Regions from separate parts of the Stenotrophomonas sp. UBA7606 genome, predicted to be linked through region 2. Evidence: predicted binding sites of a transcription regulator. Region 2 holds the regulator's gene; the other holds the start of a gene.

Region 1 (12,525 bases), on a different contig from region 2:
CTGGCCAGCTTCGAGCTGGACCCCAACCTGCCGCAGCGTGCCGAAGGCCAGGACACCGGCCACCACCACGGCGCCCCGGCCGAAGCCGCGCCGGCACCGGCCGCTGCGCCGGCCCCGGTAGCCGCCGCTGCCGCCGAACGTGCCGATGAAGGCACCGTGGTCGGCGCGATGGTCAGCTCCAATGCCGTGCACACCGAACAGGCCGTGGCCGTGGGCGGGGTCAAGGCGATGCCGGCGGTGCGTGCGATGGCGCGCAAGCTGGGCGTGGACCTGGCCCGCGTACGCGCCACCGGCGCCGATGGCGCGGTGACGATGAATGATGTGAAGCAGGCGGCGGCGAATCCGTCCGCCCTGCTCCCCTCTCCCTCCGGGACAGTGGCCGGGGGGGAGATCGCTACTGCAGCTGCCGTACCCTCACCCCAACCCCTCTCCCAAGGGGAGAGGGGCTCAAGCGCGCGCACCCCGCTGTCTGCAGCAGGCAAGCCGATGCGCACCGCCCCGCCGGGCGTGGTCGCCAAGGGCCAGCCGGAGCCGCTGAAGGGCGTGCGCCGCAACATGGCGCGGGTGATGGCCGATGCGCACAGCAAGGTGGTGCCGACCACGCTCAGCGACGACGCCGACATCCATGCCTGGGCGCCGGGCAACGACATGACCTCGCGCCTGGTCCGCGCCATCGTCAGCGCCTGTCAGGCGGTGCCGGCAATGAACGCCTGGTTCGACGGTGACAACCTCACCCGCACCCTGCACGCACAGGTCGATATCGGCATTGCCGTGGACACCGACGACGGCCTGTTCGTGCCGGCCCTGCGCAATGCCGACATGCTGGATGCACGTGGCGTGCGCGAGGGCATCAACCGCCTGCGCCAGCAGGTCGAAGACCGCTCGATCGCACCCTCGGAACTGAGCGGCTACACCATCAGCCTGTCCAACTTCGGCATGTTTGCCGGCCGCTACGCCACCCCGGTGGTCGTACCGCCGTGCGTGGCCATCGTCGCCGCCGGCCGTGCCCGCTTCCAGGTCACCCCGGTGATGGGCGGCATCGAGACCCACAAGGTCATCCCGTTGTCGGTCACCTTCGATCACCGCGCCTGCACCGGCGGCGAAGCCGCGCGATTCCTGCGCGTGCTGATCGACGACCTGGCACTGGCCAGCTGATCCAGGTTTCCTCCCAGTTGCAGCAAGACTTCAGGCCCGCAGCAATGCGGGCCTCTTTTTGCCTGCCGCCCGCTGCACACTGTCACAACACGCAGCAGGTTCGGCGCTACGATGCAGGCAACCCACAACACCAGCACGCATCGCCATGGGCACCTGGATCTGCACCACCTGCAAGGAAGTAAACGAAGACCCATTCGATCGCTGCTGGAAATGCGGCAGCCATGCCGATGGCAGCCCGGCCGACATCCACGAGCAGCGCGTCGATGGGCCACAGTGGATGCAACCACCGCGCCTGATCGATTGCCAACGCTGCCCCGGCATGCGCATGCAGTTCATCGGCCGCCGCCGCTTCCACGAGGGCTCGCAGGCATTGCCCTTCCTGCTCGGCAACCTGGGCGAGCTGTTCGTCAACCGCGAAGAGTTCGACCTGCATGCCTGCCCCAACTGCGGCAAGGTGGAACTGTTCCTGTCCAACCACTGAATCGGCGGGCCTTCGCGGCCGTCGCCCGTGCAACGCGCTACCCTGCACATTCCTGCAACGGAGCACCGCCATGGCCCACCGCAGCCGTCTTGCCGGTTTCATCATCGATTGCCAGGACACCGACAGCGACAGTGCCGCCGCCTTCTGGAGCGCTGCACTTGGCCTTCGCGCAGCGCCGGGGTACACCGAGGACGATGGCGCACAATACAGCGAGCTGCTGGGCGCGCCGGCCAACCTGCATGTGGAGGTGCAACGGGTCAGCCATGCCCCGCGCGTGCACCTGGACATCGAGGCCGATGACATCGACGCCGAGGCCGACCGCCTGGAAGCGCTGGGCGCACGCCGCATCGGCTTCGTCAAACGCTGGTGGGTGATGGAAGCCCCCACCGGCCACCGCTTCTGCATCGTGCACATGCGTGACCCGGACCACGGGCATCCGCCCAGCAACTGGGCCTAGCCGCTCTTCACCCCATGCTCCGCCATGGCATGGCCCAATTGGCAGTCGGAACCTTCAAGGAGTGAACTGCATGGGAGTGCTGAGCGGGATGATAGCGGGCGCCTTTGGCGGCTTTATCGGCATCAACCTGCTGGCCTGGGTCGCCAAGCGCAACAGCCGGCCGCATGACCTGACCAGTTTCACCTCCGACCACAACGTCATCGCCAGGATCGATGACTGGGCACAGGCCCATGGCTACCGTCTGGTAGCGAACAATGCCGGCACCCGCCTGTACCGCAAGGGCCACAACATCCTGACCGCCCCCATGTTCCTGCAGGTCAGCCAGCAAGGCCGTCGCTACGTGTGCAGGAGCTATACCCGCATCAACGGCCTGCTGGTCAAGGCGGACATCGCGCTGAGCGGTGACAGCTTCATCGCCAAACTGCCGCGTTCGATGGCAAAGAAGGCGCAGAACGAACTGTTTGCCAGCTTGAACGTGCCGGGCCTGCCCTGAGCAGCGACGCGGCGTGCCCGCCATGCGGATAATGGGTACTCCGTAACCCGCTGGATTGCCACATGCGACCTGATCCGTCCTTCTCCAATGTACGCGTACTGGTGGCCGGTGGCAGCCGGGGCATTGGCCTGGCCATCGCCCGGGCATTCGCCACCGCCGGTGCCGGCGTGAGCATCTGCGCGCGTGACCTGCAGGTGCTGGCGCAGGCCGCCGCCGGGCTGCAGACATGCGGCGCGGCACGCGTCCATCAGCAGGCCTGCGATCTTGCCGATGCCGATCAGATCGCGCACTGGGTGGACACCGCCGCGCAGGCGCTGGGTGGCATCGATATCGTCGTCAACAATGCGTCGGGTTTTGGCAATGGCAGCGACGATGCCAGTTGGCAGGCAGGCTTTGAGGTGGACCTGATGGCGGCGGTGCGCACCAACCGGCAGGCCCTGCCCCATCTGCGGCGGAGCACGCAGCCGGCCATCCTCAACGTCAGCTCCATCAATGCATCGGTGCCCACGCCACGCGCAGCAGCCTATTCCACGGCCAAGGCGGCGCTGAACTACTACACGGTGAGCCTGGCCACCGAACTGGCCTGCGAGCGCATCCGCGTCAATGCGATCGCGCCCGGCTCCATCGAGTTCCCGGGCGGCCTGTGGGACCGCCGCCGCAGCGAAGAGCCGGCCCTGTATGCACAGATCCGCGAGCGCATCCCGTTCGGCGGCTTCGGCAATGCCGAGGATGTCGCCGATGCCGCACTGTTCCTGTGCTCACCGCAGGCACGCTGGATCACCGGCCAGATCCTGGCAGTGGACGGCGGCCAGTCTCTCCCCGCAGGTGCGGCCTAGGCCACCAGGCCACAGGCGCATCGGCCGCCCACGCGGCCGCTTGCCGAGCATGGCTCGGCACTACAGAACACCACGGCATGGTCCCCAACCCGATAGGCGCCGCTGGGCCGTTGATCACGCCCTGCAGATCCGCACATTGCGCTGCGGGCAAGGCTGCACTCAGGCCAGCGCAGCTGCGCCGACTACCCGCACACCCGGCTGTGGTGCCAGCGCGGCCTCCACCAGCGCCGCAGCGATGTTGCTGGCCGGGTTGATCCGCCAGGCACGCGGCAACACCGGCGCCAACGCTCCCAGCACCTTGCCGGCCAACTGCTCGCCAGCACGGTATTCGCTGCGTTCTCCACCGATAAGGCCCGGTCGCACCAGCGTCAACGAGGCGAAGTCCAGTGCCTGCAGGTCACGCTCCAGTTCGCCCTTGACCCGGCTGTAGAACACCCACGCGCGGGGGTTGGCACCGGCCGCCGAGTTGAGCGCGAACACCGTGCAGCCCTGCGCCCGCACCAGGCGGGCGATGGCCAGCGGATAGTCATGGTCGATGCGAAGGAAGGCTTGCCGCGACCCGGCCTGTTTCATGGTCGAGCCCAGTGCGCAGATGGCCGCATCCACCTGCCAATCGTCGCCATGTTGCGGCAGTTGTTCGAAATCCAGCACCGGATTGCGCAGCCGCGCGTGCTGCACGCCCAGCGCGCGGCGGCTGGGCGCCAGCACCGACGTGCAGCGCGTGTCCACCAGCAGACGCTGCAGCACCTGTGCCCCCACCAGGCCGGTGGCGCCGGCCAAAAGAACCCGCATGGCATCCCTCCCGTGACCGGTTGCCGTTCAAGCAGGCCCACACCTTGCCGATAATGGGGCTTGGATACCACCCCCGTGGTGCGCCCCGCGCACCCCCAACCCTGCGGACCCGGCACATGGCTGACAGCCCCGACGATACCTCCCACACCCGCGGCAGCGGGCTGGGGCGCATCCTGTCCCGGCGTGCGGCCAGCAGCGACAACGCCAGCAACACCGCCACACTGCTGGGCAATGGCAGCGCCGGCATGGCGATGCTGCAACGGCTGTTTGTCGGTGCCGATGCACCCGAACCGCTGCTGGGAGCGTTTGCCCAGGGGCTGTGCACCTTGCCCGGCGAACTGGGCGACATGGGCCAGCGCCTGCACAGCGCCCATGCCGAGCAGGACTGGGAACGCTACGGGCGGCTGCTGCGGCAATTGATCGACAAATACATCCGCACCATCGACCAGGAAACCCCACTCACCGCCGGCAGCGAGTCGGCGCAGCTGCGCGACCTGCTGCGCGGCACCCTGGACGCGGTGCTGGCCAGCCTGCTGCAGCAGGCCCCGGCGCTGGGCCAGCAGGCCCAGCGCATGAGCGAAGAACTGCACGCCTGGCGCAGTGGCCAATCCCTGCAACCGATCGCCACCCACCTGCGCGAGCTGTGCCACCAGGTGGGCGTGCGCAGTGCCAGCCTGCAGGAACAGCACGAACTGCTGCTCAAGCTGTTCGCGCTGCTGCTGGACAACATCACTGAACTGCTGGACGAGCAGAGCTGGTTGCACGGCCAGGTGCGCACTGTGCGTGAGGTCCTGGCCGGACCGTTGGACAGCGCCTCGCTGGAACAGGCCCGCAACGAGCTGCGCGAGGTGATCTACCGGCAAGGCCTGTTGCGCCAGGGCATCGGCGAATCCAAGCAGGCGATGAAGGACCTGATGGTCGACTTCGTCCAGCAGGTGGACGGCATGGCCACCGAAACCGGCGAGTACCACGACCGCATTGCCAGTTACGCCATCGCCGTGCGTCAGGCGCGCAGCATCGCCGACCTGAACCACTTGCTGCAGGACGTGCTGCAGGACACCGCACGTGTGCAGGAACAGGCCGCACGTGCCCGCGACCACCTGGCCAACGCACGTGCCGAGGCCAAGGCCGCCGAACTGCGCGTGCAGCAGCTGGAAAGGGAACTGGAGGAGGTGGGCAGCCAACTGCGCACCGACCCCCTCACCGGCGCCCTCAACCGGCGTGGCCTGGACGCGGAACTGGCGGCCGCCATGGCCGCGACACAGGGCGCATTGAGCATCGCCATGCTCGACCTGGACCACTTCGGCCACACCAATGCCAGCTACGGCCATGCCGGCGGTGATCGGGCCCTGCGCCACCTGGTGGCAACGGCCCAGACCCGGCTGGGCAACAACGGTCAGATCGCACGGCTGGGCGGGGATGAGTTCGTGCTGATCCTCACCGACATGCCGCTGGCCCAGGCCGAAGCACAGCTGCGGCGGCTGCAGGAGTCACTGGCGCAGCGGCCGTTCCTGCACGAGGAGCAGCGCGTGCATGTGCGCTTCAGTGCCGGGGTGGCGCAGTGGCGGCCGGGCGAAAGCGCCGACAGCCTGCTGCAACGCGCCGATCGCGCCCTGTATGCAGCCAAACAGGCCGGCCGCGACCGGGTCGACAGCGCCGGTTGAGCACGCTCGACGGGGATCTGTGATATTCCGCCTGTTGCCGCGAACAACCCGGGCATGGACACTCTTACAGCCGCCGCCGCCGAGCAACTGCGCAGGTCCTTTGCCACGTTGCTGCAACAGCACCAGGGCATCGCCCTCAAGGTCGCGCGCAGCTACTGCCGCGATTCCGAGGACCGCAAGGATCTGCTGCAGGAGATCAGCATCCAGGCCTGGCAGGCCTTCCCCGGCTTCGACAGTGCACGCGCCCAGTTCAGTACCTGGCTGTACCGCATCGCCTTGAACGTGGCCATTTCGCGGGTGCGCGCGGTGCGGGTGCGCCAGCGCCACCACGCCGACGGCGAGGACGTCGACAACCTTCCCGGCCTTGCCGACAGCGCCGAGCAGGCACTGCAGCTGTCCCAGCTGCATACGATCATCCATGCCCTGCCACCACTGGACCGGGCCCTGTTGCTGCTGTACCTGGACGACTGCAGCCACCGTCAGATCGGCGAGGTGCTGGGCATCAGTGCCAGCAACGCCGCCACCCGCCTGCACCGCATCAAGCTGCAACTGCGCCAGCAGTTTGCCGCCCCCACCCCACCGCGAGGTTGAGCCCATGGAACTGGAAGAACTGAAAGCCGCCTGGGCCGTGCAGGCCCAGCGTATCGATCAACTGGAAGCCCAGGCCCTGCAGGCCTGGCAGCAGCCCCGCAGGCAGGCCTTGCGGCTGCGCCTGCGCTGCTTCAGCGGCCTGCAGCTGCTGTGGTTGCTGGTGTGGATCGTGGTCACCGCCTTGGCCGCCGGTTTCTGGTTCGCGCACCGGCAGGTTCCGCAGCTGTTGCTGACCGGCCTGGCATTCCACGTCTATGGCATCGCCGCCATCTGGGTTTCGATCACCCGTGCCCTGCTTGCCCTGCACCTGGATGCCAGCGACGCACCGGTGCTGGCCCAGCAGCTGCGGCTGGCGCGGTTGCGCCGCTTCACCGCGCTCAGCGAACTGGCGCTGGGCCTGCCGTGGTTCTGCCTATGGCTGCTGGCGCTGCAATGGGCCTGCGTCCAGTGGCTGGGCCTGGACCTCTACACGATGGCACCGGCCTGGTTCCTCGGCAGTCTTGGCTTCGGTGCGGTCATGATGGTCGGCAGCATGCTGGCGGCGCGGCGGGTGCTGCAGCGCCTGCCTGCCGACCATCGCTGGCAGCAGCTGCTGGACAGCCTTTCCGGTCAATCGCTGGCACGCGCGCAGCAGTACCTGCAGGAGCTGCAGCAGGGCCAGAAGTAATCGCTGCTGCAACTGCACGATCCGCACCAGGCGCGCAGCCGTCCTGCGTCAGCTATCCGCAACGCAGGCAACGGCGCCGCTCCCGCCGTGCGGCGTCAATGTGCGGGCTTGGCGCCGCGCATGCGCTGGAACAAGGTCACCCCGGCAAGCACTAGCGCACCAATCAGGATGCCCACCACCACGCTGCCCAGGGCGTTGGCCAGCCATGCCAGGTTGTCCGGCGCCAGCCCCAGCACGAAGTGGTGCAGCGCCGGGATGGCATGGACCAGGATGCCACCGCCCACCAGGAACATTGCCGCTGTACCGGCAATGGACAGGCCGCGCATCAGCCATGGCGTGGCATGCAGAATGCCCCGACCCAATGCGGCCAGCGCGCGCCCCTTGTCCAGCAGCCATGCCCCCAGGTCATCCAGCTTGACGATGCCGGCCACCAGCCCGTAGACGAACACGGTCATGCCGGTGGCGATGGCGATCAAAGCCGCCACCTGCTGCCCGAACGGCGCGTCGGAGATCACTCCCAGCGACAGCACGATGATCTCGGCCGAGAGGATGAAATCGGTGCGCACCGCACCCTTGATCTTGTCCTTCTCCCACGCCACCACATTGGTCCTGTCATCGGCCAATGCGCGGTTGAGTTCGGCCTTGTGGGCGGCGTCCTCTTCCTTGGAATGCAGGAACTTGTGCGCCAGCTTCTCCACGCCTTCATAGCAGAGGAAAGCGCCGCCAAGCATCATCAGCGGGGTGATCGCCCACGGCAGCCAGGCACTGATGGCCAGCGCCGCCGGCACCAGGATGGCCTTGTTGAGCAGCGAGCCCTTGGCTACCGCCCACACTACCGGCAGTTCGCGGTTGGCGCTGACCCCGGTCACCTGCTGCGCGTTCAAGGCCAGGTCATCGCCCAGTACGCCGGCGGTCTTCTTGGCGGCAACCTTGGTGAGGATGGAGACGTCGTCCAGCAGCGTGGCGATATCGTCGAGCAGGGCAAACAGGCTGGCTCCAGCCATGGGGCACCGTTGGTATGGGGAAGCGGGATTCTCACCGATTCACCCGCCAATGCGTAGTGATGCCGTATTCACCCACCGCCAACCCGGCAACGGCGACACTGCGGGTCTGGCCACGAGGAGCAAGCAGTGAGCGAGCCGATCAGCAACGACAGTCCCTCGACCATCGGTGGCATGAGCCGCCGCCAGCAGATCGTGCGGCTGCTGCTGCGCTACCGCCACTCCGGCGTGTTCTCCGGCATCTCCCTGGATGGCGAGATACCACGCCTGGGCAAGGCACCGACCGCCGGCGACCCCACCCAGTTCGTCTCCGACCTGGAGGCCCTGGGCACCACCTTCGTCAAGCTGGGGCAGGTGCTGTCCACCCGCCCGGACATGATTCCGCCGGAATACGTCACCGCGCTGGAGCGCATGCAGGAGCAGGTCGCAGCGATCCCGGTGGCACAGATCCGCGCGGTGGTCGAAGAGGAGCTGGGAGCGCCGGTCGACAAGATCTTCGCCTGGTTCGACCCCGAGCCCCTGGGCTGCGCATCCATTGCCCAGGTTCACCAGGCCGAACTGCACGACGGCCGCCAGGTGGCGGTGAAGGTACAGAAGCCGGACATCGCCACCCAGCTGCGTTCGGACATCGGCGTGCTGCGCAGCTTTGCCACCGCCGCCGACCACCTGACCCGGGTAGGCCGCAAGGTGCGCTTCTCCGACTGGCTGGACGAGTTCGCCAAGACCCTGCGGATGGAACTGGACTACCAGACCGAGGCCGCCAACCTGGCCCGCTTCGGCCAGCACCTGCAGCCCTACCCCGAGCTGTGGATACCACAGCCGGTCTGGGACCTGTCCAGCCGCCGGGTGCTGACGATGGAACTGGTGCAGGGCGTGCGCGTGGACGCGATACCGCCGGTGCGCCGCACCGAGCAATCGATGGAGCCGCTGGCCGCGGCACTGGTGCGCGGCTACCTGGACCAGATCTTCGTCCACGGCGAGATCCACGCCGACCCACACCCCGGCAACCTGCGCGTCACCCCGCAGGGGCAGCTGGCGATCTTCGACCTGGGCATGGTGGCGCACGTCCCGCCGCGGCTGCGCGAGCGCCTGCTCAAGGTGCTGTTTGCCGCCGTCGATGGCCGTGGCGAGGAGGTGGCCGACGAGATCATCGGCATCAGTACCCGCCTGGAGGACTACGACGAGGAACGCTACCTGCGCGAAACCGGGCAGATGATCGCCCGCTATGCGGCCAACGGCACCCTGTCCGAAGGCCATGTGGTGCTGGAGATCGTGCGCACCGCCACCGCCGCCAACCTGCGCACGCCACCGGAACTGAGCCTGCTCGGCAAGGCCCTGCTCAACCTGGAAGGCGTGTGCCGCGTGCTTGCACCGGAGCTGGACACCCGCCGCGTGGTGGAGAAGCAACTGCAGCACGTGATGCGCGCGCACTTCCGCAAATCGCTGTCGGCCGCCAACCTGGCCAGCGAGGCGATGGAACTGCAGCAGCTGCTGCGTACCGGGCCGCGGCGCATGTCCGACATCCTCAGCCTGCTGGCCGAGAATCGCCTGCAGATGAAGGTCACCGGGCTGGAAGAGTCACGCCTGATGGAAAACATCCAGAAGGTGGCCAACCGCATCGCCGCCGGCCTGATCACCGCCGCGCTGCTGCTGTCCTCGGCGCTGCTGATGCGGGTGCCTTCGCGCTGGACGCTGCTGGGCTACCCGACCTTCGCCATCGTGCTGTTCATCCTGGGCGTGGTGATCGGCATGGGCCTGATCGTCAGTTCGTTGCTGTTCGACCGCCGCACACGCGCACGCGAACGCGAGGAGCGCAGCCACCGTTAGCAGCGCGGCAGCGGATCCGGCCGCAGCAGCACCGAGGTGCTGGGGGTGCCCTCGCAGACCTCATCGAACAACTGCACGCTGTCGCCGTCCGCGCGCACCGCCAGGGTGTACAGCAAAGGCAGGAACGCGGCAGCGTCGTGCTGCAGCGCCTGCAGCTCGGCCAAGGCAGCGATGTTGCCGTGGCCGACCAGCTCGCGCAGTTGCGCGGCATAGGCAATGCGATTGCCGGCAACCATGCTGCCGATGCCCAGGATCAGGATGCCCTGCTCGCGCAGAGGCCGCAGCCACGCACCCAGCGCCGCGTGTTCCAATGGCGACAAGGCGGTATCCAGACTGACCTGCACGACCGGGATCGAAGCGTGCGGATACAGGCCCTGCACCAAGGCGACGACCTCGTCGTTGAGGGCATGGCTGCTGTCCAGGCGCGCGCCCGGCAGATCCAGCAAACCATTGATGCGGCGTGCCACGCGCGCCGACACGGTCTGCAATACATGCGGGCTTTCGTGCTCCGGAGCGATGCTGATGCAGATGCCCTCGGTCTGCCGTTGCGCCGCCACGCAGACAACGGCACGCGGTTGCGGGAAATGCGCCACCACATCCTGCCAGCACCGTCTTACGGCGGTGGTGGCTGAAGCGCGCGCAATACTGTCGTGGCCAGCGAACAACGCCGGCATACGGGTGGTGGTGTCCATGCGTGTCCTGAAGGCGATGCCAGTGGCAGCCAAGCGCTGCGGCAATCGCGGCGGTCCCGGGCAGTGATCGCCCGCATCCCTTCCGCAGGTGTGCACTGTGCCTGCGGTTGTGTGATAGGAAGATGAATAGGGGTTTTCCTACCCCCGTCACCAAAAAACATTTCAGTCAGGTTTGGCTTGGCACCATCCGGGCGTCCCTTCCGTCACCCGCATGTCATGGCGTGGTGGTAGGCGACGGCGGCCGCGGCCGCTGCTACCTCCTCCGCTACCGCAAGTGACCGCATGCATTGGATCATCTGGCTGTGCCTGGCCGCGCTCGTTGTGCTGCTGCTGCTCTCCCCCGTACTGGCCCGCACCAAGGCCGCCCTGCTCTGCCTGCTGTCGTTGTTGTTGAGTAGCTGGTGGCTGATCGACAAGCTCAGTGGTGACGGCATCAACTCCGCCACCCTCTATCACCTGCGCAGCGACATGGAAGGCGCCGGTGTCGCCGATTTTGGCGGGTATATCGCCGGCTTCATCGGCCTGATGCTGATCTCCCTGCTGCCCTTTGCATTGCTGCGCGTGCGCCGCCTGCAACTGCCCCGCCATGGCGGAGCGGTGTTTGCCGGCTTCGCCGCGGCACTGGTGGCGACGGTCGCCCTCAGTCCGCTGTACGCTGATGGTCGGCGCGTCTACCAGCAGATGCAGCCGGTGGATTACAGCGCCGTCGCCCCCGAATACCTGCTGCCATCACAGCCATTGGCCAAGCGGCCCAACATCGTCTGGATCTACGGTGAAAGCCTGGAGCGCACCTACCTGGACGAGGCCGTGTTCCCGGGCTTGATGCCAAACATCGCGCGTCTTGCCGGCGAGGCCCTGGATTTCCGCAACATCGCCTCGGCCGATGGCAGCGGCTGGACCATCGCCGGGCTGGTGTCGTCGATGTGCGGCGTGCCGTTGACCACCGCACAGGGCGATGAGAACAGCATGGGCCGGTTGGGCCAGTTCCTGCCCGAAGCCTTCTGCCTGGGTGATTACCTGAAGCAGCAGGGCTACAGCAACCACTACATGGGCGGCGCCAACGGCCAGTTCGCGGCCAAGGCCGACTTCCTGCGCAGCCATGGCTTCGACGATGTGCGCGATCTGGAGTGGTTCCAGCAACAGGACATCGGCAAGCAGCATTTCTCGCCCTGGGGCGTGCACGACGATGTGCTGCTGGAGCAGGCCTATGCGCGCTTCACCGAGCTGTCGCAGGCCGGCACACCGTTCATGCTGACCACCTTGACCATGGATACCCACCACCCGGCCGGCCACCTGCCGGTGGCCTGCAAGAACACGCGCTACCGCAGCCAGTACGGCAACATCGGCCTGCTCAACGCGCTCAAGTGCAGCGACCGGTTGATCTCGCGCCTGGTGCAGCGCATCCGCGACAGCGCGTTTGCCGACAACACCCTGATCGTGATCGCCTCCGATCACCTGGCCATGCCCAATGACCTGAGCGATGTGCTGGAAAAACAGCACCGCGAGAACCTGCTGCTGTTCCTGGGCAAGGACGTGCAGCCGCGGCAGATCGTGGCCCGTGCCGGCACCACGCTGGACTCCGGTGCCACCGCACTGCACCTCATCGATCCCGCCATCCATGCCATCGGCTTTGGCCGCTCGCTGCTGACCCCACCGGCCGCCACCAGCGCCAGCTACGCCGCCTTGCAGACCGATCAGCGTGATTACGCCCGCTATCGCGCCTTCGCGCGTTCGCTGTGGCTGGGTGAACAAACCCGCATGCTGCGCCTGGAGGACGACCAGGTGCTGGTCGGCGTGCAGAAGGTGCAACCACCGGTGCTGCTGGAGTACGACGAGCAGTGGGCGTTGAAGTCGATGTACCTGGAGAAC
Region 2 (16,255 bases):
CAGCTGCGCCAGGAAGTAGCCGGCATGCGCCATCTGATCGAGCGCGAGATGAATCGCTTCACCGACGAACGCCTGCGCGGCAGTGCGGTGCGCGCCAATGCACTGGACCTGATGGACGAGTATGGCTTCGACGCCGGGCTGGCCCGCGACGTCGCCATCCAGATCCCGGCCGATACCGATCCCACCCGTGCCCGCGGCCTGATGCTGGGGCTGATCTCCAGGAAGCTGCCGATCGCCCCCAGCGATCCGATCGAAACCGGCGGTGTCATTGCCCTGGTCGGCCCCACCGGCGCCGGCAAGACCACCACCATCGCCAAGCTGGCCTCGCGCTTTGCCGAAGCCCACGCCGCACGTGACGTCGCCCTTGTCACCACCGACACCCAGCGCATCGGCGCCCGCGAACAGTTGTATGGCTTTGGGCGCCAGCTCGGCATCGCCGTGCACGAGGCCAACAGCGGCACCGATCTCAACCAGCTGCTGCACAAGCTGGCCGACTACAAGCTGGTGCTTATCGACACCGCCGGCCTGGGCCAGCGCGACCGTGCCCTCACCGCCCAGCTGCAGTGGCTGCGTGCCGCCGGCCAGATCCGCACCCTGCTGGTGCTGCCGGCCAACACCAGCTTCCAGGACATGGATGAAGTGGTGCGCCGCTTCAGCGCCGCCAACCCGCAAGGGGTAGTGCTGACCAAGCTGGACGAGACCGGCCGCTTCGGGTCGGCCCTGTCGGTGGCCGTGGACCACCGCCTGCCGATCACCTGGGTGACCGACGGCCAGGACGTGCCGGAAGACCTGTACCGGGCCTCGGCCGCAAATCTTGTACTTCGCCTTGAAGATTTGCGCCGCGCGGCCGATATGCCCTGCAACCCGGAGTTGAACAATGCAGTCGCGTGAGTACGCCAAGCTGACCAATACCTTCCCGTTGTCGGCCACCCGCCGCGAGCCAGCCGGCCCGGTGCGCACCATCGCGGTGACCGGCGGCAAGGGCGGTGTGGGCAAAACGAACGTCTCGGCCAACCTGGCCGTGGCGCTTGCCGGCATGGGCAAACGCACCCTGCTGCTGGACGCCGACCTGGGCCTGGCCAACATCGACGTGGTGCTCGGCCTGCAGCCCAAGCACACCCTGGCCGACCTGGTCGCCGGGCGCGCCAGCCTGGAAGACGTCATCATCGAAGGCCCCAACGGCGTGCTGGTGGTACCGGCGGCTTCCGGTCGCCGCCACATGGCCGAGCTGCAGCCGGCCGAGCACGTGGGCCTGGTCAACGTGTTCTCCGAGCTGGAGCGCGACCTCGATGTGATGATCATCGACACTGCCGCCGGCATCAACGACAGCGTGTTGACCTTCTGCCAGGCCGCGCAGGACACCGTGGTGGTGGTCTGCGACGAGCCCGCCTCCATCACCGACGCCTACGCGCTGATCAAGGTGCTCTCGCGCGAGCGCGGTGTGGACCGCGTGCAGGTGGTGGCCAACATGGCCCGCGACCCCAACGAAGGCCGCGCCCTGTACGAAAAGCTGGTGCGTGTCTGCGAGAAGTTCCTCATCGATGTCTCGCTGAACTACCTGGGCTGCGTGCCGCAGGACGACTGGCTGCGCCTGTCGGTGCAGCGCCAGCAGCCGGTGGTGAAGCTGTACCCGTCCGCGCCGGCGGCGCTGGCCATCCAGGAGATCGCACGCCGCACCTCCCGTTGGCAGGCACCGACCGCACCGCGCGGTGGCGTCGAGTTCTTCCTGGAACGCATCCTCCAGCAGAAGGTGAGCGCATGAACAACGCCGCAGCCCAGTACCGTGAGGTCCAGCGCAACGCGGCCAATGACTGCATTGCCCGCCACGCCGACCTGGTACGCCGCATCGCTCATCACCTGGCTGCCCGCCTGCCCGCCAGTGTCGAGGTCGACGACCTGATCCAGGCCGGCATGATGGGTCTGATCGAAGCCTCGCGCAGCTACGACGCCGAGCAGGGCGCCTCGTTCGAGACCTATGCGTCCATCCGCATCCGTGGCTCGATGATCGACGAAATCCGCCGTGGCGACTGGGTGCCGCGTTCGGTGCACCGTCGTGCCCGCGATGCCGCCGCCACCATCCGCCGCCTGGAGCAGGCTTCCGGCCGTGCTGCCAGCGCCACCGAAGTGGCGCAGGCCATGGACATGCCGCTGCCCGAATACATGCGTCTGGTCGAAGACGCATCGCGTGGCCAGGTGCTGAGCCTGGAGTCGCGCATCGAGGATCAGGGCGAGCTGGATACCCCTACCACCGGCGGCCCCACCCCGCAGCAGATGCTTGAACGCAGCCAGTTCGGCGCCGAGTTGGGCAAGGCCATCGGCCTGCTGCCCGAGCGCGAGCAGCTGGTGCTGTCGCTGTACTACGAGCAGGAACTGAACCTGAAAGAGATCGGCGCGGTGCTCGGTGTGAGCGAGTCGCGGGTTTGCCAGATCCACGGCCAGGCGATGCTGCGCCTGCGTGGGCGGCTGAAGATTTTCGAGTCGGCCGACGCCGGGCTCGAGGAACACTAAGAGGAATATCTTTTGAACAAGAACATGCGCATCCTGATCGTCGACGATTTCTCGACCATGCGCCGCATCGTCAAGAACCTGCTCGGCGACCTGGGCTTCACCAACACCGCCGAAGCCGAGGACGGGCATGCCGCGCTGGCCCTGCTGCAGAGCCAGCCGTTCGATTTCGTGGTCACCGACTGGAACATGCCGGTCATGACCGGCATCGAGCTGCTCAAGGCCGTGCGTGCCGACCCCAAGCTCAAGACCCTGCCGGTGCTGATGGTCACCGCCGAAGCCAAGCGCGAGCAGATCATCGAGGCCGCCCAGGCCGGCGTCAACGGCTACATCATCAAGCCGTTCACCGCGCAGACCCTGGAAGAAAAGCTGGGCAAGATCTTCGAACGCCTGGCAGCGAGCGCCTGATGGACGATCTGGCGCAATCGCTGAGCGACAAATCGGCCCTGGTGCAACGCCTGCAGGATGCGCTTGCCGCGCTGGAAAGCGGTGACGAAGCGGCGTGGCGCCAGGAAATCGACGCGCTCGCAGCGCTGCGTACCCAGCCGATGATGGCCGGGCTGGGCCGCCTGGCCCGCGAGCTGGGCCAGGCCCTGGGCGAGCTGCCCAGCGTGCCCAGCGAAGCCGGCGAGTTGGACGACGCCTGCGCGCGCCTGGACCACGTGGTGGAGATGACCGAACAGGCCACCCATCGCACCCTGGACCTGGCCGAAGAGTGCCGTGCGCTGACCGAGCGCCTGCGTGCCGACGGGCTCAATGCCGACCAGGGCGAGATCCTGGACCGCATCCGCCACAACCTCACCGAGGTGGCCCTTACCCAGAGCTACCAGGACCTGACCGGGCAGATCATCCGTCGCGTTGTCGGCATCGTCCGGCGCGTCCACGAAGGCTTTGGCGCACTCGGCCTACCACCGCCGGAAGACCCGGCCCGCAACAACGGGCTGGCCGGTCCCGCGGTGGACGGCCTGGACCGCCACGCCGTGTCCCAGCATGACGCCGACGACCTGCTGTCGGACCTGGGGCTGTAAGCCATGAGCACGTTCGCCGACGACATCGCCGCCGATTTCATCCTCGAAGCGCAGGAGATCCTCGATCGACTCGGCGAGCAGCTGGTGACGCTGGAGCAGGCACCGGAAGATGCCGACCAGCTCAATGCCGTGTTCCGCGGCTTTCACACGCTCAAGGGCGGTGCCGGTTTTTTGTCGATCACGCCGATGGTCGAGCTGTGCCATGCCGCCGAGGAAGCCTTGGGCATGGCCCGCTCTGGCAAGGGCCAGCTGCTGGCACACCATTTCGACGCCGCCCAGCAATCACTGGATTGGCTGCAGGCCATGCTCGACGCGGTGTCCTCCGGCACCGAGCCCGGGCATGCGCCGGCCGCATTGATCGCCCAGTTCGACATGGGCAGCGCGCCTTCACCGGCACCGGTCAAAGCCGCAGCAGCGCCTGCCGGCAGTGATCTGATCAGCGAGGATGAATTCGAAGCCCTTCTCGATCAGTTGCACGGCACGGCCGCGCCAAGCGCTGTCGCCACAACCGCCGCCGATGACCTGATCAGCGAGGACGAGTTCGAAGCCTTGCTGGACAAGCTGCATGCCGGCGCTGCGCCCGGCGCAGGCACACCAGCGGCCGTGGCACCTGCCGCCGCGCCGGCGGCCGCCAGGCCCGCGCCCACGCCCAGCGCAGCCGCAGCACCACCTGCAGCCAAACCTGCCACCGCGAAAGCCGCCGAGCCCGAGCACACGGTGCGCGTGGATACCAAACGGCTGGACGCGATCGTCAACCTGATCGGCGAACTGGTGCTGTCGCGCAATCGGCTCAAGACACTGCGTACACGGCTCAAGGACGAAGAGCTGGACCGCGCCGTATCCACCCTGGACATCGCCACTGCACGCCTGCAATCGGCAGTGATGCGCACCCGCATGCAACCGGTGGGCAAGGTGTTTTCGCGCTTCCCAAAGGTGGCGCGTGATGTCGCCCGCTCCTTGCAGAAGGAAGTGGACCTGGAGTTGATCGGCGCCGACACCGAGCTGGACCGCAACCTGGTGGAAGCGCTGGCTGACCCCTTGGTGCACCTGGTCCGCAACGCCATCGATCACGGCGTGGAAGGCCCCGACCTGCGCGAAGCACAGGGCAAGCCGCGGATGGGCCGGGTACGCCTGTCTGCCCAGCAGGAAGGCGACTACGTCAGCATCGAAGTGCAGGATGACGGTGCCGGCATCGATCCCGAGCGCCTGCGCAACAAGGCACGCGAAAAAGGCCTGATCGACCCGGAAGCTGCCGCCCGCCTGAGCAGCGAGGAATGCCTGCACCTGGTGTTCCTGCCTGGTTTCTCGACCAAGCAGCAGGTGACCGACATCTCCGGCCGTGGTGTCGGCATGGACGTGGTGCAATCGCGCATCCGCGAGCTCAGCGGCCAGATCCAGATCCAGTCCGAACTGGGCCGTGGCAGCCGCTTCCTGATCCGCGTGCCGCTGACCCTGGCCATCCTGCCGACCCTGCTGGTGCAGGCCGGCGACGATGTCTACGCCCTGCCCTTGGCCCGTGTGATGGAGGTATTGCATGCCCCCGCCACCTCGCTGGGCTGGTTCGATGGCCGTGCCGTGCTGGACCGCAAGAGCCATACCCTGGCACTGGTGGACCTGCGCGACTGGCTCGGCGTTCCGCCCACCCCGTCCACCCTGCTGACCATCGTGGTGCTGCAGATGGGCGAAACCCGTTTTGGCCTGGTCGTCGACCAGGTGCGCGGCCGCGAGGAAGTGGTGATCAAGCCCCTGCCCCGCGCCCTGCGCGGCCTCAAGGGCTATGCCGGCGCCACCCTGATTGGCGATGGCCGCATGGCGCTGATCCTGGATGTGGATGGGTTGCGTGGAGGACAGGGGTGAGCGATCTCCTGATTGCACCGACAGCGTTCGCGATCCCGTCAGTCCCCTCTTTCGCCTGCGGGAGAGGGCGCCCCGCGAAGGGGCGGGTGAGGGGCGCTTTCAGCTTGTAACGCAGAAAGCTGCCCTCAGCCCCCCCCACTTCTCCCACACGCGGGAGAGGGGCTCAAGCAAAGCCCTGATTCAAGACCGCTCCAACCAGGCCGATATACGCACCATGGACCGACTCAGCATCATTGGACTCTTCCTCGCCCTCGCCTCGCTGGTGGGTGGCAGCATCCTCAAGGGCGCCGGCCTGTCCTCGCTGTGGTCACCGGCTGCGTTCGTGATCGTGATCGTCGGCACCGTCGCCGCCATCCTGCTGCACACCTCGCCTGCCGTGTTCAAGCACGCGTTCAAGATCGTGCGCTGGGTGATCCGCCCGCCGGCCAGCGACCGCCAGGCACTGGTGCAGCAGATCGTGGACTGGAGCAACATCGCCCGCCGCCAGGGCCTGCTCGGGCTGGAGCCACAGGTGGACCTGCAGGACGACCCCTTCATTCGCAAGGGCCTGCAGCTGGTGGTGGACGGGGTGGAACCGGAGACCATCCGCCACATGATGGAAATCGAACTGGGCAGCCAGGAGCAGCAGGACCTGGCCGCCACCAAGGTGTTCGAAGGCATGGGCATCTATGCGCCCACCCTGGGCATCATAGGCGCGGTGCTGGGCTTGATCGCGGTAATGAAAAACCTTGCCGACCCCAGCAAGCTCGGCCACGGCATCGCCGCGGCATTCACCGCCACCATCTATGGCATCGCCTCGGCCAACCTGTTGTTCCTGCCGGTCTCGGCCAAACTCAAGGGCGTTATCGCCAACAGCAGCCGCGAGCGCGAGATGGTCATCGAAGGCCTGATCGCCATTGCCCAGGGCGAGAACCCGCGCAATATCGAAAACAGCCTGGCCGGCTTCGTGAACTGAACCATGGCCCGTCGCAAGCACCACGAAGAGCACGCCAACCACGAAGCATGGGCCATCCCCTATGCCGACCTGATGACCCTGCTGCTCGCCTTCTTCGTGGTCATGTATGCCATTTCTTCATTGAACGAGGGCAAGTACCGGGTCATGGCCGATGCCCTGACCACTGCCTTCGGCGGCGCGCCGCGTACCATCACCCAGGTACAGGTAGGCAACATGCAGATCCAGGGTGGCGGCCACGACACTCCGTCGGTGATCCGCTCACCCAGCATGACCGGCGGTGCCATGGCCGACCCTACCCAGCTGCCATCGATGGCATCGCATATGCGCATGCCGGTTTCGGCCCATAACCGCGAGCAACTGGAACGCGCCGAGCGCCAGCTCGGGCAGATCGCCAACCGCCTGAGCGAAGCGCTGGCACCGCTGGTGAAGCAGGGTGTGATCACCGTGCGCCGCACCGAACTGTGGATCGAAGTGGAGATCAACAGCGACATCCTGTTCGGCACCGGTTCGGCCGCCCTCGACGCCGACGCCCGTGACACCCTGGGCAAACTGGCCGATGTGTTGCTGGACGCACCCAATGGGGTGCGCGTGGAAGGCCATACCGACAACCTGCCCATCGCCACCGCGCAGTTCCCGTCCAACTGGGAATTGTCCGCAGCCCGCGCCGCCAGCGTCGTGCATCTGTTTGCCGACCACGGCGTGCAACCGCAGCGCCTGGCGATGGTGGGCTATGGCGAGTTCCGCCCCCGCGAAAGCAATGACGCGGCGGCCGGGCGCAACCGCAACCGCCGGGTGATGGTCATCATCCTGGCCGACCAGGCCGGCGCCGCAAGCCTGCCTGCCAGTGCCACCGCCAGTGCGGAGGAGCCGGCGCCGAGCGGCGGCGGCAGCACGGCAGGCACTGCCAATGCCGGTGTACCGGCAGTAATTGAAGGAGTTCACTGATGCGTACCTGGGCCATTGCCAATCAGAAGGGTGGCGTCGGCAAGACCACAACCACGCTGTCGCTGGGCCGCGGCCTGGCCGCGCGAGGCTACAAGGTACTGCTGATCGATCTGGACCCGCACGCCTCGCTGACCCGTGCCTTTGGTGTTGCGGTGGAGCCAGTGCCGCAGGGCGTCCAGGAGCTGTTCGCCACCCCGCCCCACGCCATCGCCGAACTCAGCCGCAACAGCGCCATCCCCGGTCTGGATTACCTGTGCGCGCAAGCCTCGCTGGCGACGCTGGAGCGCCGTAGCGCCAACCAGCCGGGCCTCGGCCTTGCCCTGCAGCAGGCCTTGGCACGCCACGGCGAGCACCACGACTACATCCTGCTCGACTGTGCTCCCACGTTGGGCCTGCTGATGATCAACGCGCTGGCTGCTGCCGATCGCCTGATCATCCCCACCCAGGCCGAACCACTGGCGCTGCATGGCCTGGATGGCATGGTCCGCACCGGCGAAATGGTTGAGCGCTCGCGCAAGCGCCCGCTGCCGATCTCGGTGTTGCCCACCCTGTTCGACCGTCGCACCCGCGCTGGCAACGAGACCCTCAAGCTGATGCAGGACACCCACGGCCAACGCGTCTGGGAAGATGCCATCCCGGTGGACACCCGCATCTGCAACCCCGCGGCGCTCACCGTACCGCTGCTGGGCGACGATTATCCGGGACGCGGCATGGCCGCCTACCGCCGCGCCTTGGATTGGTTGCTGGCCGACGAGGCCGCGCAGCTGGAGCGCGCGGCATGAGCAGCAACGATGTGCTGGATGACTACCTGGGCGAGCTGCTGCGTGAAGCGGTTCCTGCGGCCGCACCGCCAACGCCGGTAGCAGCTGCCGTACCTGGTGATACGCCAGAGCTGGAAGCCGCCTTCGAAGCGGCGCTGGCCGAAATTGAGGCAGCCAAGGCCGTCGCTCCTGCCTCAACCTTGGTGCCCGGCGACACGCCCGAGCAGGAAGGCGCATTTGAGGCCGCGCTGGCCGGGGCGGACGCCACCACCAGCAAACCCGTTGCCGTACCCGCTGACAGTGATGCGCTGCAGGCCGCCTTCGACGATGCGCATGCTGCGGCGCTTGCCGCCAAGCAGGGCCGCGAACCCACCTGGGACGACCTTCCCGACGAAGTGATCTACGAGGCCAGCGCCGCCGAAAGCAGCGGCATGGCGCACAGCGACACGCCCAGCCTGCAGGCAGCCTTCGAGGTTGCCGCAGGGCGACCGGCGCCGTCAGTGGCACCGCGCTCCCACCCAGCGCTCGCCGTGCGCCCCACCAGCTGGCAGGAACTGCAGGCACAGGCCCAGCGCCCGCCTACGCCGACCGCACACCAACGCCGCGCCAGTGAGCGCGCCTCGCGCTGGCTGCGCCTGCGCTGTGGCCAGCAGACCTATGCGCTGGAATTGTTGAAGGTGCAGGAAGTGGTATTGCCGGTGCCGTTGCTGGCGTTACGCGGCACTGGTGCTTCGATGCTGGGCATCATGAACCTGCGCGGCCAGGTCGTGCCGGTGATGGACCTGTGCACCCACCTGGGCATGGCCAGCTCCGCAGAGGATGGCCAGACCCGCATCGTGGTGCTGGAGGAGAACGGCGAAACACTGGGCCTGCGCGTGTCGGCGGTGGAAGACGTGGCCAGCCTCACCGATTCGCAGATAGAGCCCCCGGACACCGCACGCATCTGCCAGATATCCAACGAACTTTTCCGCGGGGTCGCCCGCCTGGGTGCGCAACCGATGATCCTGCTCGACGCCACCCGCCTGCTGCAGTGATTGCAAGCACCGCTTGCACAGACCCGGCGTCCTCCTCTCATGCCACCGGCGCGAGCGGTGCGCAGCCTCCTGCAGGGGGCTCGTTCAGGCAATACGTTCGGCGCAGCCTGGGGGAAGGCCGGGAAGGCTGCCATCTGCGGCCCGCAGCAGGAGTGTGCCGTAGTTAACACTATCAATCGTCTCCCTAAAGTTACCCGCGTGAGCGCCGCTATCCCTCCCAGTAACGTTTGTCCGGAGCAACGATGAGCACTGTGGCCCTGTCGCAGGATCTCGGTATCGAGTCCACCAGCGACCTGAAGCAACAACTGGCCCCGCACCTGGCCCAGGCCGGGGAACTGCGGCTGGACGCCGGCCAGGTCAGCCGCGTGCACACCGCCGCCATGCAGGTGCTGTGCGCCTTCGTGCTGGCGCGGCGCCAGGCCGGGCACGGCACCGTCTTCGACAATGTTACCGATACCTTCCGTGACGCCGCGCGCCTGCTCGGTGTCCTCCAGGCCCTTGGCCTGGAAGCAACCCCTGACACATTGAAATCTGTGGAGAACGCTGCATGAGCGCACGAATCCTGGTGGTGGATGACTCGGCGTCGATGCGCCAGATGGTCGCATTCGCCCTCACCTCGGCCGGCTTTTCGGTTGAAGAAGCCGAAGATGGCGCCGTGGCCCTGGGCCGCGCCAAGGGCCAGCGCTTCAACGCGGTGGTCACCGACGTCAACATGCCGAACATGGACGGCATCTCGCTGATCCGCGAACTGCGCCAGCTGCCGGACTACAAGTTCACCCCGATGCTGATGCTCACCACCGAGTCCGCCGCCGACAAGAAATCCGAGGGCAAGGCTGCCGGTGCCACCGGCTGGCTGGTCAAGCCGTTCAACCCGGAACAGCTGGTCGCCACCGTACAGAAAGTCCTGGGCTGATACGCCCACCTGCCCCACCCGATCGGATACCGCGCCATGAGCATGGACCTGCAACGTTTCCACGCCACCTTCTTCGAGGAAAGCCGCGAAGGGCTGGATGCGATGGAAGCTGGGCTGCTGGCGCTGGAAGACGGCGTGCAGGACCCGGAAGTCATCAACTCGGTGTTCCGTGCCGCCCACTCGATCAAGGGCGGCGCCGGCACGTTCGGCTTCGAGGCGATCGCCGCGCTGACCCACGTGCTGGAAACCCTGCTGGACGAGCTGCGCGCCGGCAAGCGCGCCTTGGAAGGCACCGCGGTCGACGCCATGCTTGCATCGGTGGACGTGCTGCGCGCCCTGCTGCGCGAGGCCGAGCATGGCCAAGCAGCCGACCCGGCGGCCGTCAAGGCCGTCACCGACCGTCTGCAGGCGGTGCTGGCAGGCACTGCCCCCGTCGCCGCGGCAGCGGCCAAGCAGGACGAAACACCGGACGCCTGGCAGATCGGCTTTGTACCTGCCCCTTCACTGTTCATGAGCGGCAATGATCCGCTGCGCATCATCCGTGAACTGGAAACCCTGGGTGCACTGCATGTGGAGCCGCGCATGGAGCGGTTGCCTGGCTTCGAGCAGTTGGATCCGCTGGAAGCCTACCTGGCCTGGGATCTGGGCCTGGTTGGCAAGGTGCCGCGCAGCCGCATCGAAGACACGTTTGCCTGGGTGGTCGACGACTGCGAACTCGACATCCGCCCGGCCGCCCCGCCCAGCCTGGCGGTAACAGCCCCTGAGCCCACAGCCGCCGCCGTCACTGCCGCCACCGCCGAGCCCGCGAAGGCGGCAACAGGCAACAATCACGACGCCGAAACCTCCATCCGCGTCAGCGTGGACAAGGTGGACGCACTGATCAACCTGGTTGGTGAGCTGGTCATTACCCAGGCCATGCTCAAGCAGGTGTCCGGCGGCCTGGACCCGGTGCATGCCGAGCGCCTGTTCGCGGGCCTGGATCTGCTGGAACGCAATACCCGTGACCTGCAGGAGGCCGTCATCGGCGTGCGGATGTTGCCGGTGGACGCGGTGTTCCGTCGCTTCCCCCGCCTGGTCCGCGACCTGTCCAGCCGCCTCGGCAAGCAGGTGCGCCTGCGCACCATCGGCGAAGGTACCGAGCTGGACAAGGGCCTGATCGAGAAAATCGCCGACCCACTGGTCCACCTGGTACGCAACTCCATCGATCACGGGCTGGAGATGCCGGATGTCCGCCGCGAGGCCGGCAAGGACGAAACCGGCACCATCACCCTGGCCGCGTCACACCAGGGCGGCCATATCGTGATCGAGGTCAGCGATGACGGCCGCGGCCTCAACCGCGACAAGATCCTGGCCAAGGCCAGCGAGCGCGGCATCAGCATTCCCGACAGCCCGACCGACGCGCAGGTCTGGGACCTGATCTTCCAGCCGGGTTTCTCCACCGCCGATGCAGTCACCGAGCTGTCCGGTCGCGGCGTTGGCATGGACGTCGTACGCCGCAACATCCAGGCCCTGGGCGGCGAAGTGCAGCTGGAAAGCCGCACCGGTGCCGGCACCCGCGTATTGATCCGACTGCCGCTGACCCTGGCTATCCTCGATGGCATGACGGTATCGGTGGCCGGGGAAACCCTGATCCTGCCATTGGCCTACGTGCTGGAAGCCTTGCAGCCGCAGGCCGACGACATCCGCACGATGGCCGGCGAAGGTCGCGTATTAAGGGTCCGCGGTGAGTACCTGCCAATCCTGTCGCTGGGCGACTACTACGGCTACCCCGGCAATGCCACTTCCGATCCGTTGGTGGTCGTGGTGGAAGGCGATGGCCAGAAGATCGCGCTGGAAGTGGACGAACTGCTGGGCCAGCAGCAGGTTGTGGTCAAGAACATCGAGAACAACTACCGTCGCATCAGTGGCGTGTCTGGTGCCACCATCCTGGGTGACGGCCGGGTCGCCCTGATCGTCGATATCGGGGGCCTGGTGCGTTCGCTGCGCGCCCCGCAGGCCGCCTGACCTGCCCGTGGCAGAAGCGGCGCAAGCCGCGACGCCCACTTTCCAAGCCCGCTGCGCCCTGCCCTGTAGCAACGGCGCAGGGCGCGAGCGCATAGGCGCACCCCTCCTGCAGTTGCTCCACACGCCAGCCTGAAGTCGCTGTGCAGCGCGCTTGGCAAAAACGCCTTACCCAAGCCTGCAATAAACGCTTAAGAACCACCGCCATCGCGCCGATACCGCTGACCAAGACGGTACGCAAGACTTCGCCACGGCCCATTTCGGCCCTTCTCGATCCCGCCCGCGACCTGCGGCTGCGGCACTACCTGCACGCCATCGGAGGCGTTCGCAATGAACTGGTTCAGAAATCTATCCATCACGCGCAAGCTGGTTTTCGCGTTCTGCATCACCGGCTTGTTCACGCTGCTGCTGGGCGTGTTCGCCCTTTGGCGCATGAGCCTGGCCAGCAGCCAGATCGAGGCCGTGGACCACAACTGGATGCCAGCCGTGCAGGCGCTGGGGGAGATGCGCGCACAGCTCGGCGAGTACCGCACCTACGAGCAGGCCCAGCTGAGCTATCAGGGCGACGCTGCGCAGCTCGCCGACTACGACAAGCGCCTGCGCGACACCCATGCCCTGATCACTGCTGCGGAAAAAGCCTACGACGACATCGAAGTGGCAAGCAGCGCCGAAGAGCTGGCGATGTACGAGAAGGTGAAACAATACCGTGCCGCCTATTTCAGCGCGCATGAGCGTATCGCCGCAGCGATCGCCAGCGACGATTTTGATACCGCCCGCATCATTTCCAGCGATGAGTCGCGCAAGGCACGCCGTGCACTGTTCGACCAGCTCAAGCAGTTGTCGCAGTACAACCAGGCCCAACTGGCCAGGCAGACCGCCGCCTCGCAGCACGCACAGTCGCGCTCCATGCTGGCGATCATCATCGGCATCGCACTGGCGCTGCTGGCTGCTGCGGGCCTGGCCTGGGCCATCATCCGCGCCATCATGGTGCCCTTGGAAGAGGCAGTGCAGGTGGCCGATGACGTGGCCGCCGGCAAGCTCGACCGCCGCATCGATACATCCCGGAAGGATGAGGTTGGCAAATTGCTGTCATCGATGCAGCGCATGCAGACGCAGCTGCAGGCGGTGATCGCTGCCCAGCGCGAGATGGCGCAGCAACATGATGCGGGCTACATCAGCCATCGCATGGACGAGCTTGCGTTCCCGGGCGACTATGGCGTGATGGTCAAGGAAAGCAACGCCCTGGTAGCTTCGCACGTCCAGCTGATACTGCACGTACTGGGCATCATCCGGCAGTATGCAAATGGCGACCTGTCGCATGACGTCGAGCGGCTGCCCGCTGAAAAGGCTGCCATGACCGACACCGTGGATGCAGTCAAGGCCAGCCTGTCGGCGATAAACAGCGAGATCAAACGCTTGGCCACCGCCGCCGCCCACGGTGACTTCACCCTGCGGGGCGATACCGAGGCCTACCAACACGATTTCCGCGACATGGTCGGCGGCCTGAACCAGTTGATGGACACCACCGATGGCAACCTGCGCGAAGTGTCCACCGTGCTGCAGGCCATTGCCCGCGGCGATCTGACCGTGCGTATGCAGGGTGAATTCCACGGCGTGTTTGCCCGCATGCGCGATGATGCCGACGCCACCGTGGACCAGCTCACCGGCATCGTTGGCCGCATCCAGCACGCGGCCTCGGCGATCAATCTGGCCGCCAGCGAGATAGCCACGGGCAACAACGACCTGTCACGGCGTACCGAGCAGCAGGCCGCCAATCTGGAAGAAACCGCTGCGTCGATGGAGGAGCTGACCTCCACGGTGCGCCAGAACGCCGAACACGCACGCCAGGCCAACCAACTGGCCAGCGGTGCACATGACGTTGCCAGTCGCGGTGGCGCCGTGGTCGAACAGGTCGTCACCACCATGGGTGACATCGAAGCCTCGTCGAAGAAGATCGCGGACATCATCAGCGTCATTGATGGCATTGCGTTCCAGACCAACATCCTGGCCTTGAACGCCGCCGTGGAAGCCGCCCGTGCCGGTGAGCAGGGTCGCGGCTTCGCGGTGGTGGCCAGCGAAGTCCGTACCCTGGCCCAGCGCTCGGCATCGGCCGCCAAGGAGATCAAGGACCTGATCCAGGACTCGGTCGGCAAGGTGGGCGAAGGCTCGGCGCTGGTCCATCAGGCAGGCAGCACAATGGGCGAGATCGTCGGCTCGGTACAACGCGTCAATGACATCATGGCCGAGATCTCCGCCGCCTCGCAGGAACAATCCGCCGGCATCGAACAGGTCAACCAGACCGTGATGCAGATGGATGAAACCACCCAGCAGAACGCCGCCCTGGTCGAGGAAGCCACGGCCGCCGCCCGCGCCATGGAAGAACAGGCCGCACAGTTGACCGCTGCTGTCGCCGCCTTCCAACTGGAACAACAGTTGACCCACGCTCCAACCCAACCGCTGCCGGGGAAGACTGCGGCTCCCACGGCTGCCCATCGTGTTCGCCCGGCACCTGCAAAGCTGGCAATTCAACCGGTTGCGCGCCTGGTCAATGGTGGTGATTGGCACGAGTTCTAACCTGACCACCAGCGTTCGCCCCAGACAGACAGCCCCCGCACCCGTGCGGGGGCTCTTTTTTTTTCCGTAAGCAGAACGCGCGCCAGCACCACCAAAAGTAGCCGTACCGGCACCGTCGCAAGATTGAAACGGGTCATGACGCACATTCTCTTACGGGCATTGGTCGCGCTTTCTTTCTGACGAATGTGAAGGCCTCAGCAAGGTGAAATCTACGCAATGATCCGCGCTGAATTCTTAAGAAAACTATGACCCTTCGCTCTCTACAGCCTTCATTGCAAGCGCCGCTATCCGCTCTAACACCACCGCAACGCGGTGCTGCAGACCCGCCGCGCGGGGGCCATCACGAGGAACGTGGGCCCGCACGGTACAGCCGCTGATGATCTGGAGAGAGAGAGATGGAGTTCTTCCGCAACCTGAGCATTGCCCGCAAACTCGCGATCGCTTTCACCTTGACCACGCTCACTACCCTCGCCTTGGGCGGCTTTGCCGTCGTGCGCCTCAAGCAGGCCACCGCCCAACTGGATGAGGTCACCAGCCGCTACATGCCAGCCGTCCAGTATCTGGAACGGATCCGCTCCGATCTGGCGGAAATCCGCATCGCCGAATTGTCGCAGCTCTCGCATCTGGACGAACCGCAGTTCGTGGCCGAATACAACCAGCGCATCAGCGACCAGCGGCAGAAGTTGGCCGAGCACCGCAAGCAATACGAGGCCCTGACGGCCAGTACCGAACAACAGCGTCTGTACGCACAGATGCAGACAACCATGGAAAGCTACTTCAGCGCCCACGCCTTGATGGAAAAAGCGATCGGCGACGGGCAGCATGAACTGGCACAGACCATTTCCAATGACCAGTCGAGGGTCAGCCGTCGCGAAATGTTCGATGCCGTCGAGCAGCTCTCGGTCTATGTGGTGTCCGCGCTGGACCGCGAAGTAGCACTTGCCAATGCTACCCAGGCACGCAGCATCACCGTCATCTTCCTCTGCATGGCGCTGCTGGGCATACTGTCCGCAGCGCTGGGCGTGGTGATCGTACGCTCTATCGTTGGTCCGGTGGGGGCCGCCCTGCGAGTTGCCGACGACGTCGCCAACGGCCGCCTGGACGGCAGCATCGACAGCAGCCGCAAGGATGAGATCGGCAGTCTGTTGTCATCGATGCAGCGCATGCAGAACCAGCTGAAATCGGTCATCGCCGCACAGCTGGAGATGGCCCGCGAGCACGACGAGGGCCAGATCAGCTACCGCATGGACGAGAGTCGCTTCCCCGGTGAATTCGGGCACATGGTGGGCGGCGTCAACGCCCTGGTCGCACAGCACATCGCCGTCAAGATGAAGGCGGTCGATGTCATGCGCCACTATGCCCGCGGCGACCTGTCGGTGGACATGGATCGCCTGCCTGGCGAAAAAGCCGTCATCACCGACGCCATGGACGGCACCAAAGCCAGCCTGTCGGCAATCAATGCCGAGATCAAGCGACTGGCCTCGGCCGCCGCCGCGGGAGATTTCAGCCAGCGCGGTGACGCCGAGCGCTTCGAGTACGATTTCCGCGACATGGTCGGCAGCCTGAATGCCCTGATGCACAGCACCGAGGACAACCTGGGCCACCTGTCGCGGCTGCTGCAGGCCATTGCCCAAGGCGACTTGACCGCGCGCATGGACGGCGACTTCCACGGCGTGTTCGCT

Evidence for each region. The regulator FliA, encoded in region 2, starts transcription of late flagellar genes. The targets are predictions, from matches to a motif close to TAAAGTTTNNCNNNCNNNGGCCGATAA.
Region 1: B2527_RS10285 (GGDEF domain-containing protein) is a predicted target of FliA. The motif match lies at 4,242-4,268, and genes of this name have one in related genera.

Annotation. Positions count from the first base shown of each region.
Region 1 covers NZ_DLJW01000079.1:1,225-13,749, forward strand. Annotated here, with positions in the region: gene B2527_RS10255 (dihydrolipoamide acetyltransferase family protein) at 1-1,155, shown strand, start outside; gene B2527_RS10260 (hypothetical protein) at 1,301-1,636, shown strand; gene B2527_RS10265 (VOC family protein) at 1,707-2,093, shown strand; gene B2527_RS10270 (hypothetical protein) at 2,164-2,586, shown strand; gene B2527_RS10275 (SDR family NAD(P)-dependent oxidoreductase) at 2,649-3,422, shown strand; gene B2527_RS10280 (NAD-dependent epimerase/dehydratase family protein) at 3,582-4,214, opposite strand; gene B2527_RS10285 (GGDEF domain-containing protein) at 4,331-5,878, shown strand; gene B2527_RS10290 (RNA polymerase sigma factor) at 5,933-6,469, shown strand; gene B2527_RS10295 (hypothetical protein) at 6,474-7,136, shown strand; gene B2527_RS10300 (DUF808 domain-containing protein) at 7,232-8,140, opposite strand; gene B2527_RS10305 (ABC1 kinase family protein) at 8,312-9,964, shown strand; gene B2527_RS10310 (dioxygenase) at 9,961-10,656, opposite strand; gene B2527_RS10315 (phosphoglycerol transferase I) at 10,939-12,525, shown strand, end outside.
Region 2 covers NZ_DLJW01000133.1:134,229-150,483, forward strand. Annotated here, with positions in the region: gene flhF (flagellar biosynthesis protein FlhF) at 1-891, shown strand, start outside; gene B2527_RS19140 (MinD/ParA family protein) at 878-1,762, shown strand; gene B2527_RS19145 (RNA polymerase sigma factor FliA) at 1,759-2,508, shown strand; gene cheY (chemotaxis response regulator CheY) at 2,521-2,913, shown strand; gene B2527_RS19155 (protein phosphatase CheZ) at 2,913-3,533, shown strand; gene B2527_RS19160 (chemotaxis protein CheA) at 3,537-5,390, shown strand; gene B2527_RS19165 (flagellar motor protein) at 5,605-6,345, shown strand; gene motD (flagellar motor protein MotD) at 6,349-7,290, shown strand; gene B2527_RS19175 (ParA family protein) at 7,290-8,072, shown strand; gene B2527_RS19180 (chemotaxis protein CheW) at 8,069-9,085, shown strand; gene B2527_RS19185 (STAS domain-containing protein) at 9,328-9,636, shown strand; gene B2527_RS19190 (response regulator) at 9,633-9,998, shown strand; gene B2527_RS19195 (chemotaxis protein CheA) at 10,035-12,002, shown strand; gene B2527_RS19200 (methyl-accepting chemotaxis protein) at 12,330-14,573, shown strand; gene B2527_RS19205 (methyl-accepting chemotaxis protein) at 14,969-16,255, shown strand, end outside.